Sporomusa termitida: one gene and its partner. The protein of the gene in region 1 interacts with the protein of each later gene in a pairwise test. Links are inferred from orthologs where the notes say so. Each region holds a gene or a part of one and is shown on either strand. Other genes may lie near its edges. The genes, in order: grpE and groL.

The links.
Region 2: the proteins of grpE (region 1) and groL interact in binary tests that used the Escherichia coli proteins (3 or more experiments, as listed by UniProt). The link is inferred for Sporomusa termitida from one-to-one orthologs.

Annotation. Positions count from the first base shown.
Region 1 is NZ_CP036259.1:2,413,749-2,420,414, reverse strand. What follows is about bases 2,381-5,249. They hold grpE (nucleotide exchange factor GrpE), read left to right. Parts: upstream 2,381-3,464; coding sequence 3,465-4,034; downstream 4,035-5,249. Other genes in these bases: dnaK (molecular chaperone DnaK), read left to right, coding at 4,072-5,249; SPTER_RS11290 (TCP-1/cpn60 chaperonin family protein), read left to right, coding at 2,381-3,449. Outside these bases: radical SAM family heme chaperone HemW, read left to right, coding at 1-504; heat-inducible transcriptional repressor HrcA, read left to right, coding at 820-1,851; more of SPTER_RS11290, read left to right, coding at 1,866-2,380; more of dnaK, read left to right, coding at 5,250-5,910; molecular chaperone DnaJ, read left to right, coding at 5,932-6,666. UniProt on the Escherichia coli protein: Participates actively in the response to hyperosmotic and heat shock by preventing the aggregation of stress-denatured proteins, in association with DnaK and GrpE. It is the nucleotide exchange factor for DnaK and may function as a thermosensor.
Region 2 is NZ_CP036259.1:954,570-961,351, reverse strand. Bases 2,662-5,646 are described here. They hold groL (chaperonin GroEL), read right to left. Parts: upstream 4,987-5,646; coding sequence 3,337-4,986; downstream 2,662-3,336. Other genes in these bases: SPTER_RS04295 (ANTAR domain-containing response regulator), read right to left, coding at 5,518-5,646; groES (co-chaperone GroES), read right to left, coding at 5,027-5,311; SPTER_RS04310 (hypothetical protein), read right to left, coding at 2,662-3,053. Also shown: polysaccharide deacetylase family sporulation protein PdaB, read right to left, coding at 1-543; SPTER_RS04325 (hypothetical protein), read right to left, coding at 655-1,296; SPTER_RS04320 (CBO0543 family protein), read right to left, coding at 1,394-1,816; SPTER_RS04315 (hypothetical protein), read right to left, coding at 2,157-2,522; more of SPTER_RS04310, read right to left, coding at 2,652-2,661; more of SPTER_RS04295, read right to left, coding at 5,647-6,099; SPTER_RS04290 (sensor histidine kinase), read right to left, coding at 6,102-6,782.

The DNA of each region.
Region 1 (6,666 bases):
GAAATAGCCGAGGAGGCAATGTATGATCTAATGGTTGAAGTTTTACCCGGCCAGGGCTTGCGGCGTTATGAGATCTCTAATTTTGCCCGGCCGGGCCGGGAGTGCCGCCATAATCTCAAATATTGGCATTATCAGCCCTATTTAGGTCTGGGGGCTGCCGCCCATTCTTTTGTAAACGGTGAGCGGACAAGTGCTGTGCCGGCGATTGAAGAATACATCCGGGCCATCAAAGCCGGCAGCTCACCGGTCATTATGCGGGAAAAACTGACCAGGGCACAGGCTATAGCCGAATATATTTTTCTGGCTTTACGCACCACCCAGGGGCTGAAAGCTGCGGATTTTACCCGGCAGTTTCATCTCGATTTCTTCATACATTTCGCTCATACCTTTAATGAGCTTCGCCAGCAAAAATTGCTGGCGACAAATGGTCGCCGGGTATGGCTGACTGACAAAGGCATGAAGTTCAGCAATCTTGTCTTTGCCGCTTTTATTGATGATCACTGAGGGCAAACAGAAAAAATCTCCGCAATCTATTCCAGCGGTTTTAAGAAAGATGACATACTCGTGGCTTGGCAAAATTAGATGTTAGTTTTAGGGCGAGACAAATGGTAAAGGGCAAGGAAGCACCGACGACGCAGACTGGCAGGGGTCTGTCAGGAGGGGCTGACGCCGCCGTTTGCCATTTTGGCCGTCAGCAAACTAAAAAGATAATGTGGTCAAGACACTAGTATCTTGACATTAAACCCAAGGAGTGGTATTTTTTTAATAGGCATTAGCACTCAACCGACATGAGTGCTAACAGTAAGGGGGGGAGAGCCGGTGCTGGATGAAAGAAAACGGCAAATCCTGCAAGCTATTATTGATGATTATATCTCAACGGCAGAACCTATTGGTTCGCGGACAATTGCGCGTAAATATAATCTCGGGATTAGCCCCGCTACTATCCGTAACGAGATGGCGGATTTGGAGTTTTTAGGTTATCTTGAGCAACCGCATACCTCGGCCGGCAGGATACCGTCCGTTAAAGGCTATCGCTTTTATGTTGACTGTTTATTGGCGCCCCCCCAGATTTCCGATTCAGACATTGCGCTTATCGATAACTGGTACTACACGCGAGCCCGGCGAATTGAAGAAGTATTTCAGGAGACGGTAAAAATTTTATCGCGTATGACGCAAAATGTCTCCATGGTACTGGCGCCGCAGATGTCGCAGTGTACTTTCCGGTATCTCCAGTTTTTGCCGCTGGATGAACGTCGGTCAATTGTTGTGATTGTCACTGATACCGGTTTATTGGATAATAAGATTATTGAAATACCTGAGGGGCTCCACCATGAGGACCTGAGCCGGGTGGCTAATGTGATAAACTCCCGTTTGGGAGGTCTGGCTGTTGACCGGATAACAACGCCGGTTTTAAAAGCTATTCAAAACGATATCATGCCTGATCCGCAGATTTTTGAACAGGCAGTTACCCTCTTAAAGCAGGCGCTTACTGCCGACAAGAACGACAAGGTTTACCTTGGCGGCACAACACAGATGCTCAATCAGCCTGAATTCCGTGATGTTGATAAAGTTAAAGGTTTATTAACTATGTTTGAAGAAGACACTTTGTTAAGCGATATTCTCCACATGCCCAATAGTGATGGTGTCATTGTTACTATCGGCCAGGAGAATAAATATACAGGTATTCATGACTGCAGTGTTGTGCAGGCCACTTACCGCATTGACGGCCAGGTGGTGGGTACTGTGGCGGTGCTTGGTCCAACCAGAATGGAATATGGCAAAACTATGTCTGTGCTTAAGTTTATGCAACGCCATTTAGGTGAAATTTTGAAAAAATACAAGGTGTTGTGATAAGGGGGAACTACATGAATCTAAAGCAAGCAGGCAGTGGGGCTGACGTGGATGAACGTTTGGCCGCTCTGTTAACGAACGCTAATGCTGTAAGGGCAATCACTGCGGCTGTCGAAGGCACTATCGGGCCCAAAGGGCTTGATACGATGCTTGTTGATCGCTTTGGTGAGGTTATTATTACCAATGACGGTGTTACCATTTTGGATAAAATGGATGTCAATCATCCGGCTGCTAAAATGTTGATTAATACTGCCAAAGCCCAACAGGCAGAGGTCGGCGATGGTACAACCACGACGACAATTATGGCAGGCAGCCTGGTCTCGGAAGGCGTAAGCCAGGTCATGCGCGGGGTACCTGTGGCCAGAGTGATTGAAGGCATTAAATATGGTGTGGCTAAGGTCCTCACTGGCGTGAAAGAACGGGCCCGCACAATTACAGAGGTTAATGATCCAATCCTGCGCAGTATTGCCATGATTGCCGGCCGGGAGCATGTGGATATTGCTGATCTGGTAGTTGAGGCAGCCAGGCTGATTGGTGTGGAAAAGCTCAATGAATACAATTTTAAGTTATCGGAGATTATTACTGCTGAAGCCGGGGCCAATAACGAGGTATTTATGGGCGTTGTCGTTGATCAGGAGCGGATGACGCAGGAAATGCCGGAAGCTGTAACCTGCGCCAAACTGCTGCTGATTGATGATGCCCTTGAACCTGAAGAGATTGAAGATGAGGCGTTAAGCACGGAAGCTGGTTTTAAGCGTTATATCGAACTTCAGGACGAATTCAAAAAAAATGTCCAGAAAATTGTCAGCCTGGGCGTTAATGTTGTCATGGTGGACCGGGGCGTACATAGTGCCGCTGAGGAAATTCTCACAGATGCCAACATTCTGGTTATTGAACGTGTATCCGCCAAAGACCTGCGCCGGGTCGCGGATCACTCCGGTGCCCGGCTGATCAAACGGACCGGCTTGAAAAAAGAGCCGGTTGATATTGAAAAATATCTGGGTACTGCTGACAAGGTGTATCAGGATGAAAAGCTGGAGCAAGTGCGGGTTATCGGCGGCAATGGCAAGCCGATGGCCACGATTTTGGTCGGGGCCGCCACGGAAGAGGTAGTGGGGGAACGGGAACGCATTGCTAAAGATGCGGCGGCAAGTGTGCAGGCTGCGGTGAAGGGCGGTTATGTGCCGGGCGGCGGTTCGATTGAGGTTGCTATGGCCAGGGAAGTTGGCAAATACCGGGATAACCTTAAAGGCATGGCGGCTTACGGTCTTGATTGCGTAACCAATGCGCTCAAGCAGCCCTTGTCTCAGATCGTAGAAAATGCCGGTTTTAACCCGCTGGAGAAAGTGGAGGAAGCCGTTACTACACAAACTACGCAAAACTGCGACTCACTGGGCATAGACTGTGATACCGGGGAAGTGGCTGATATGCTGGAACGGGGGGTAGTTGACCCTGTGCCGGTAAAACTGCATGCGATTAAAGCTGCCGGCGAAGTCGCTGTTGCTATTTTACGTATTGATACTATTATCAAGAAAAAAGAAGAAGGGGCCAATGCCCAGAAGGCAGGCGCTGCCGATAGTGCTATGCCTGATTTTTAACAGGAGGTGGGTTTTATGGCAGATAATGAAAAAGAACAGGTTCCGGGCGAAATAGACCAGGAAACAGACCGCGTTGACGAAGCGGCAGGCGATAATCCTGAAATCTGCTTTTATCCCGCGGATGTAGAGCAGTTTATGTCTGCACTTAATGAAAAAAGCCGCTTACTTGAGGAAATGACAGACAGGTATAAGCGGCTGCAGGCCGATTTTGATAATTTCCGGCGGCGGACCAGGCAAGAAAAAGAAGAATTGTCAGCCGTTGTGACTGAACGGGTAGTCTGCGAACTTTTGCCGGTTGTTGATAATTTTGAACGGGCAACTGCCAGTACTCCGGCCGATGTCGATACCCTGGCAACAGGCGTACAAATGATATTCCGGCAGTTAAACAATGCCCTTTGCCAATTAGGTGTAGAACCGGTTAGTGCTGTGGGCAATGTATTTGATCCGGGTTTGCATGAGGCTGTCATGCGGGTTGAGGATAAGAGTCAGCCTGACGGCATAATCATCGAAGAACTGCAAAAAGGCTATAAAGTCAACGGCCGGTTAATCCGTCCCAGTATGGTAAAAGTAGTAGCAAACAGTTAAGAACAGTTTAACAGTTTATTTAAGGGGGAAATGTACAATGGCAAAAGTAATTGGTATTGATCTTGGTACTACTAACTCAGTAGTAGCTGTAATGGAAGGCGGCGAGCCTATTGTTATTCCTAATCCGGAAGGCAGCCGTATTACCCCTTCAGTAGTTGGTTTTTCGAAAAATGGTGAACGCCTGGTCGGACAAATTGCCAAGCGGCAGGCAGTCTCCAATCCTGATGGCACAGTTAGTTCGATTAAACGCCATATGGGCACTGCTTATAAAGTCAATATTGAAGGTAAGGACTATACTCCCCAGGAAATTTCGGCAATGATTCTGCAAAAACTAAAATCAGACGCGGAAGCCTATTTAGGGGAAAAGGTTACGCAGGCGGTAATTACTGTCCCTGCCTATTTCTCCGACAGTCAGCGTCAGGCCACAAAAGATGCCGGTGCGATTGCCGGCCTGGAAGTGCTCCGTATTATCAACGAGCCTACCGCTGCTGCCTTAGCCTATGGCATGGATAAAGGCAACGACCACACTATCCTGGTGTTCGACCTGGGTGGCGGTACGTTTGACGTATCCATTCTTGAACTGGGTGATGGTGTTTTTGAGGTTAAGGCCACAAGTGGCAATAACCGCCTGGGCGGTGATGATTTTGACGAGCGGGTCATGAACTGGCTGGTCGCTGAATTCAAAAAAGAGCAGGGAATAGATTTGGCCAACGACCGTATGGCCATGCAGCGTCTGCGGGAAGCCGCCGAAAAAGCCAAAATTGAATTATCAGGTGTACTGACTTCTAATATTAATCTGCCCTTTATTACTGCCGACCAAACCGGTCCCAAACATCTGGACATCAGCCTGACCCGGGCAAAATTTGAAGAATTGACTGCCGATCTTGTGGAAGCTACAATGGGGCCAACCCGTCAGGCTTTGAGTGATGCCGGCTTAGCGGCGAAGGATATTGACAAAGTTATTCTTGTGGGTGGCTCAACCCGGATTCCGGCTGTACAGGAAGCCATTAAAAAATCACTGAACAAAGAGCCGCATAAAGGCGTTAACCCGGACGAGTGTGTGGCTGTTGGTGCTGCTATTCAAGCCGGTGTGCTTGTGGGCGAGGTAAAAGATGTATTGCTCCTGGACGTTACCCCACTGTCCCTGGGGATTGAAACCCTGGGCGGGGTATTTACCAAAATTATTGAACGCAATACTACGATTCCGACCTCCAAGAGCCAGACCTTCTCAACGGCTGCGGATAATCAGCCGTCTGTTGATATTCATGTGCTGCAGGGTGAGAGGGAAATGGCTTCTTATAACAAGACGCTGGGACGTTTTGAACTTTCCGGTATCCCGCCGGCCCCCCGCGGTGTGCCGCGTATTGAAGTAAGTTTTGATATTGATGCCAATGGGATTGTTCATGTATCGGCCAAAGATTTAGGCACAGGTAAAGAGCAGAAGATTACTATTACTTCTTCCGGCGGTCTTAATAAGGATGAGGTAGAAAGAATGGTAAAAGAAGCTGAGTCTCATGCTGCTGAAGATAAAAAACGCAAAGAAGAGGTTGAAGTGCGCAACAATGCCGATTCTTTAGTATATAATGCAGAGAAGACGATTAATGAATTTGGCGATAAAGCTGACAAAGCCCTGGTCGAAAAGGTGCAGCAGGCGGCTGACAAACTCAAGGAGACTTTGAAAGGCAGTGATCTTGAAGCAATAAAAGCTGACACTGAAGAACTTACCAAACCACTTTATGAACTATCGGCAGCTATGTATCAGGCGAATGCTCAGGCCGAAGGCGCACAAGGTGCCCCGCAGGGGCAGCAGGAGGCGCCGCCGGATGATAAAGTGGTTGACGCCGAATATAAAGTAATGGACGACGAAAAGAAATAATTTGTTTTGGGATGGTGTGAAGTGAGTAAGCGAGACTATTATGAAGTGCTGGGTGTAGCCAAAACGGCGTCTGAAGATGACTTAAAGAAGGCGTACCGTAAATTGGCCCGCAAGTACCATCCTGACGTTAACCGTGACAACCCCAAGGACGCCGAAGAAAAATTTAAAGAAGTCAACGAGGCTTACGAAATTTTATCTAATGCCGAACGCCGGGCGCAGTATGACCAATTTGGTCATGCTGCGTTCGATGCCGCTAACGGTGGCGGCGGCTTTGGCGGTGCTGGCGCTGGCGCTGGCGGTTTCTCCGATATATTTGATATGTTTTTCGGGCAGGCGGGATTTGGGTTTGGCGGTGGTCGGAATGCAGGGCCTGAACGGGGGCCGGACTTGCGGTACGACATGGAGATCAGCTTTGAGGAAGCGGCTTTTGGGTTGGAGACTGAAATTCAGGTGCCGCGGACCGAGGATTGCGGCAGCTGTCAGGGATCAGGTTCGGCGCCGGGAACACATCCGGAAACTTGTCCTGACTGCCGGGGAACAGGTCAGGTTCAGGTAACGCAGAATACGCCTTTTGGCCGTATGGTCAACGTGCGAGCTTGCGATCGCTGCCGCGGGGAAGGGAAAATCATTAAGACCCCGTGCAAAGAATGCAGCGGCCGGGGGAAACTGCGTGTTAAACGTAAAATAAAAATCAAAATTCCGGCTGGGGTTGACAATGGCTCAAGGCTCAGAGTGGCGCATGAAGGGGAAGCCGGG
Region 2 (6,782 bases), 1.5 Mb from region 1 along the record:
CCCGGGGTTTTTCCAGTCCAGTGAATCCACATTCCAGATAATTGTTTTATAACCTAGTTCATCGGTAACTTTTAGTGACTTCTGGTTATAGTGGCCATTCGGCGGCCGCAGCAGCCGTGGCTCGGCGCCGGTAACCTCTTTAATCTGGGCATGGGCTTTTGAAATATCTTCTTTGATCCACTCCGGTGACATGTCGCCGTAGTTTTCATGCCGGTAACCATGACTTGCCACTTCATGTCCGTCTTTGGCAATACGCTGAGCTACTTCCGGAAACTTCGTAGCCCAGGGCCCCATAATAAAGAATGTCGATTTAATATTATTTTTCTGTAATGTATCTAATATCGACGGTGTAAACTTATTGCCCCACGAATGGTCAAATGTAAGTGCTACTACCTTTTGGTCGGTACGCGTTCCGGCAATAGCCATTGGACCGCCGGCAATTACATCTGTCACTTGCACATACATAGCCGATATCGCAAACAAGCCGATGATGCTGTAAAAAATATTCCGGTGATCAAACAGGCGGCGCAAGTTAATAATCATCTTTTTCCCTCCTTCCGCAGCTACAGTAGTATGTATGCGGCAGGCAGGGCGTTTATGCTAGCAGCTTGTCAGCTCTAAAGCGGTAGAATAATGGCGAGAGCTGATAAGGTACTAGCGCTCTTGCCACTTTATATACGGGTAGTTTGCCATACAATACAAAATAAGCTTATCTGATACAGTATAGGCCAGGCGCAGAGTAATAACAACGGTCGCAGCCGTTATCCACCACAACCATTCACTATGCCTGATTTCCGCAGGAATCAACAGACCGGCCGCCAGCATAACAACGACAAACATACTGCTTAGCGGTATGACTGTTTGAACAACGCCAAATCCCAGCCGGGTATAGATTAATGTATTCAAATCCTTTTTTCTGGCATTGAACAGGGCTAAACAGGCATCAAAACGGTCCTGTACCCACTTTTCCTCCTGGCCGGTGACAATGATCCTGCCACTGACAGGAACAAAATTCTTAAAAGACAAAGCCATTGTGCCTTGGTCCGGTACTTCAATTGTCAGTGAGAGCTGATCAATATGGGACAACGATTTAGCAAGGGCAATCAGTTCGTCCAGACTCTGAACAGTCTGTGTTGACCGCTCCTCTCTCTTGCCCAGGAGGTCATCACCGGTGCCAACAGCAGCATGCCAGAGAAATTCACCATCCTGGCCAAAGATTTCCCACAGCTTGAAAAATAAGGCTTCATCCAAGGTACAGGCTGGCAATCGACTTTGTTCCATATATTTATATTCCACCGGTATTACCTCCATAGACGGAAAGTTTTTCCTTAATAGTATTAGTATATAAGGAAACCCCTTCTCAGGGAAGGGGTAGTCCAATACTTATTTGATTCTATTTAAACTCACCGGCGCTAAAGCCAAAACCGGTATAAATGATAACCGTAATGATCAGACTGATCCCCCAGGCCCAAAATGGCCGCGAATAATGCAGCCGGGTAACGGAGAACAAAGCAATATCAAAAATAAAGGAGTCAAACCAGGACCATTGATTTTTATAAGACAGACTGCCGACTATGTAATGGGCGACCAATTCTATGCAACTGAAAATCAAAATCCATAATGCAATATAGCCGGCTTGATAAACTTTGCTTCTCGCAAACGGAAACAAAGACAAAAATATAAAGGCCACTGCCGGCAGCAGAACAAACGCATTAAGGAGCTCTATGGTTGTTTGCGTCCGTACGAAGATGTCCGGATTATAGTTCCACAAAATATGATGATAAGTTATAAAACTTGAAGCCAAATTAACAACCATAACAAATAGAATGGTCGGATAATATCTTTGCCAGTTTTTCCAATCTCCTAATTTAATTGCCGTAATCAAGAATGAAGAAATAAGAAGCACTCTAAAAAAGAAGATCAGCATCTGTTTATTTACCCTCAAATCGCAGTTCTAGTATGTCAAACAGAGATCCGCCCAGGCAGGCAGCAGTGAAATCATGATCATAACCATATAATCCCCAGTTTTCCACAGACTATAATCAGGCTCAATACACCGGTAATCCGCAGACAAGAATTAAGATCACGTTCTCCGGCTCAGCCGTATAAAAAAAGAAGCCGCTCACCCCGCAGGCTGAACGGCTTCCTTTGAATGATTAGTTATTAGAAGATCCGGAACCAATAGCAATACCAATTAATAAAGCGGCGATTTCGCGTAACGCCTTATCATGGCGGTCTTTTTCACGTTCCTGGCGTTCTTTCCATTCCCGGTTGCTTTCATGGGGCCGCCGCTTCATCTCCCGTTCATGGCGTTCTTTTTCCTGGCGTTTACGCTCGTCATGATTGCGCCGCCGGTCCTCATTCCGCTTATGGTCATGGTCATTACGGTCAAGATTGGCTATGCGCTGTGAACCATTATTATGTAAGGAGCCTGGTGCTGCTGCCGCTACGGAAGAGAACATACCAACCTGCAGGAGGCCAAGCATAGAGTAAACGATTATTTTTTTCATTGCCATTTTCATATAGATACACTTCCTTCTGTTATTATGTTTTTACTATATCATCCATTCCTTTGAATTTCTTTAGAAAATATTGGATGAAATTAAAATAGCCATATCCCCGGGATATGGCTAATAAACAAACCACAATATCTAATCCTTGGACGAACTGCCGATTGCAATACCAATCAAGAAAGCGGCTATTTCACGCAATTGGTGGTCATGGCGTTCTTTTTCACGCCTTTGCCGTTCCCGCCAGTCCCGTTCGTTCTCATGCGCACGGCGTCTCATTTCCCGCTCATGGCGTTCGTTTTCCCGTCGTAAGCGCTCTTTATGCTCCCGCCGCCGCTCCCGTTCATAGCGTTCGCGGTCGTGCCGGTCCCGTTCATACCGGTCACGGTCGCGGCGATCATGCCGGTCATGCCGGCCAAGTTGTACGATTTGTTGCGACTCATCGTTATATAAAGATGAAGCTTCAGCTACAGTTGCAAACATACCAAATTGCATGATCCCGGCCAGGGAATAAACCACTGTTTTTTTAACCAGGCTATTCATAAGCATTTCCTCCTAAATTTACTACTTCCATCATAATATGGAAATGTGACAAAAAAATGACAGAGGTTTGACGTAGAGCCGCAGATTGGTAAGCAAGCAATTTCAGTCCCCGCAAACATTTTAAGTTTTATAAACAAACTATAAAATGAATAGAAGCTGCCCACAAGTTTGATCATAACTTATGGACAGCTTCTAACTTTTTATCATTTTCGGTAACCAAATGGCAACATTAGCCGTGGGAGCGATACTTAGAACCTCAATTTACGGAGGCTCCAGGTACTTGCTACATCATGCCGCCCATGCCGCCCATACCGCCCATGCCACCCATGCCACCCATACCGGCAGGAGCACCGCCGGCGTCTTTTTCAGGCTTATCGGCAACAAGAGTTTCAGTGGTAAGAACCATCGCGGAAATGCTGGCAGCATTTTGCAGGGCTGAACGGGTAACCTTCGCCGGATCAACAATACCGGCTGCAATCATGTCAACATATTCTTCGGTCAGAGCGTTAAAGCCAAAGCCCTTACCGGCTTTCTTAACGTTTTCAACAACAACTGAGCCTTCTAAGCCGGCGTTGTTGGCGATTTGACGTACCGGCTCTTCAATAGCACGTCGCACGATCTGAACACCGGTTTTTTCATCGCCGGTAAGCTTGAGGCTGGCCAGGCTTGCCTGAATATCAATGAAGGTAGTACCGCCGCCGGCAACAATTCCTTCTTCCACAGCCGCACGGGTTGCATTCAGAGCATCTTCAATGCGGAGTTTCTTTTCTTTCAGTTCAACCTCGGTTGCAGCACCTACCTGGATGACGGCTACACCGCCGGCCAGTTTGGCCAAACGCTCCTGCAATTTTTCCTTATCGAAGTCGGAAGTGGTTTCTTCAATTTGCGCGCGAATCTGGTTAATGCGTTTTTTGATTTCGTCATTTTGGCCGCTGCCGTCAACAATAGTGGTTTCTTCTTTGGACACGCGGATCTGACGGGCGCGACCAAGATCTTCAAGGGTTACGCTGTCAAGCTTACGTCCCAGTTCTTCAGTGATCACAGCGCCGCCGGTAACGATGGCGATGTCTTCCAGCATAGCCTTTCTGCGGTCGCCAAAGCCAGGAGCCTTAACGGCAACAGCGCGGAAAGTGCCGCGAAGTTTGTTAACAACCAAAGTAGCCAGGGCTTCACCTTCGACATCTTCGGCAATGATCAGCAGTTCTTTGCCCTGTTGAACGACTTTTTCCAGTACCGGCAGCAGGTCGGCAATTGCCCCGATCTTACGGTCAGTAATGAGGACATAGGGATCGCTTAAAACAGCTTCCATTTTGTCCGGGTCGGTAATCATATAAGGAGAGATATAACCACGGTCAAACTGCATGCCTTCCACAACTTCAAGGTCAGTGCCCATGGTTTTGGACTCTTCAACAGTGATTACACCATCTTTGCCCACTTTTTCCATAGCTTCAGCAATCAGTGAACCGATTTCTTCGTCCCCGGCTGAAATTGATGCCACCTGCGCGATAGCGTCTTTGGTTTCTACTTTCTTGGCGCTCTTTTTGATTTCCTCAACAAGCACGTTGACAGCCTGTTGAATACCTTTTTTCAGGATCATCGGATTAGCACCGGCAGCCACATTTTTCATGCCTTCACGAATCATGGCCTGGGCTAAGAGAGTAGCGGTGGTTGTACCGTCACCGGCAACATCATTAGTTTTGGTGGCAACTTCTTTAACAAGCTGAGCCCCCATATTCTCAAACGGATCTTCCAGATCGATGTCACGGGCAATGGTTACACCGTCATTAGTGATGGCCGGAGCGCCGAATTTCTTGTCAAGCACTACATTGCGGCCCTTCGGTCCTAAAGTAACTTTAACAGCATTAGCCAGAGCATTTACGCCCCGCTCCAGTGCACGGCGTGCTTCTTCATCAAACAAAATTTGTTTAGCCATTTATGTATTACCTACCTTTCATCTTATAATAATTAGCTGATTATTCAATAATAGCCAGGATGTCTCTTTCACTGATGATGAGATATTCTTTGCCCTCAACCTTGACTTCAGTGCCGGCATATTTAGAGAAAATAATCTTGTCGCCAACTGCAACATCCAAGGCAACCTTTTGGCCGTTTTCCAGAGTTTTTCCTGAACCAACAGCCACAACTTTACCCTCTTGCGGCTTCTCCTTGACTGTGTCAGGAAGAACGATACCACTCTTGGTCATTTCCTCCTTTGCCAAAGCCTCAATTACAACTCTGTCGCCTAATGGCTTAATCATGTAAAGAACCTCCCTTTATAGTGTGTTAAAATTAACTGTTTGTTGTTAGCACTCGCTTAAGTTGAGTGCTAATTCCATAATTTATAATATAAAATTCGCTCCAAAAAATCAAGTCATTTCGGTAAAAAATACATAAAAATTTTAAAAAAGTATCAAAACTGAGGGCAGAGGCTGTTAAAACCCCTGCCCGGCAGCAAATATCCTTATTATCGTTTACGAGTGGCTGACTCAACAATGGCCGCCGCCACATCCCGGATTGATTTGCGTTTGCTCATGCTGTATTGCTGAATGCGGCGATAGGCCTCACTTTCAGTTAAACTATACGCATCCATCAGTATTCCCTTCGCCCGGTCAAGAACTTTCCGCGTTTCCAGTGAGTTTTTAACCTCTTCCAGTTCCCGTTCTAATTCCGCAAACTCCTGGAACCGCGATAAGGCAATCTCCATCGCCGGAAACAGGTTTGCTTCTTTAACAGGCTTGACCAGATACGCTAATACACCCGAGTCCTTGGCTTTTTCCACTATTTCCTTCTGGCTGAAAGCAGTTAAAAGGAGCACAGGCGACAGTTTTTCATTAGAAATAATTTTAGCAGCGGTAATGCCATCCATTTCCGGCATTTTAATATCCATAACAACAAGATCAGGACGGTGTTTACGGGCCAGTTCAACGGCTTTGGCTCCGTCTGCCGCTTCGCCGACCACGGTATGCCCGGCTTCTTCCAATAATTCTTTCAGGTCCATCCTAATAATTGACTCATTATCGGCAATCACTATCCGCAAAGCGTCCAATGTTATTCCTCCTTCGCCTCTTTAGCCCCTTCTGCCAGCCGGGGAATGTTTATAAAAGCGTGGGTTCCGGCACTGGAAAACAGGCGGAATTTACCGCCAAGGTCGTTTTCTATCAGTGTTCTGACAATTTGGAGGCCCAGACTGCTGGTACTTTGCAGGCAAAAATCCGTAGGAAGACCAATACCGTTGTCATAGATATCTATCTGATAACTATCCGGTGTTGTTGCAATATCCACACCAATTAATCCCTCTTTACGTCCGACAAAGCCGTGCTCAATCGAATTTTGAATTAGCTCGTTGATTACCAGGGCCAGACTGCTGGCCTGCTCAGACGGCAAAATAACCGTTTGCCCGTTGAGCACTGTTTCAATATTAAAATCAGGCTCAAGCATATTTTGAATAACCAAATCTAAAATATTTTTCGTGACTTCAGCCACATCAATATATTCCCGGTCCTGTTGCGATAAAAATTCATGCACAACCGATATGCTCAATATCCGGTTGACGCTTTCCCTAAGCGCTGCTTTCACTTCCGGCGTGGTCGTACGCCGGGCCTGTAATCTGAGTAAACTGGCAATCGTCTGGAGATTATTCTTGACCCGGTGGTGTATCTCCTGAATAACGGCCGATTTGACCAGCAGCTCTTTTTCTTTTTTTCTGAGCTCGGTAACATCGGCCACAAT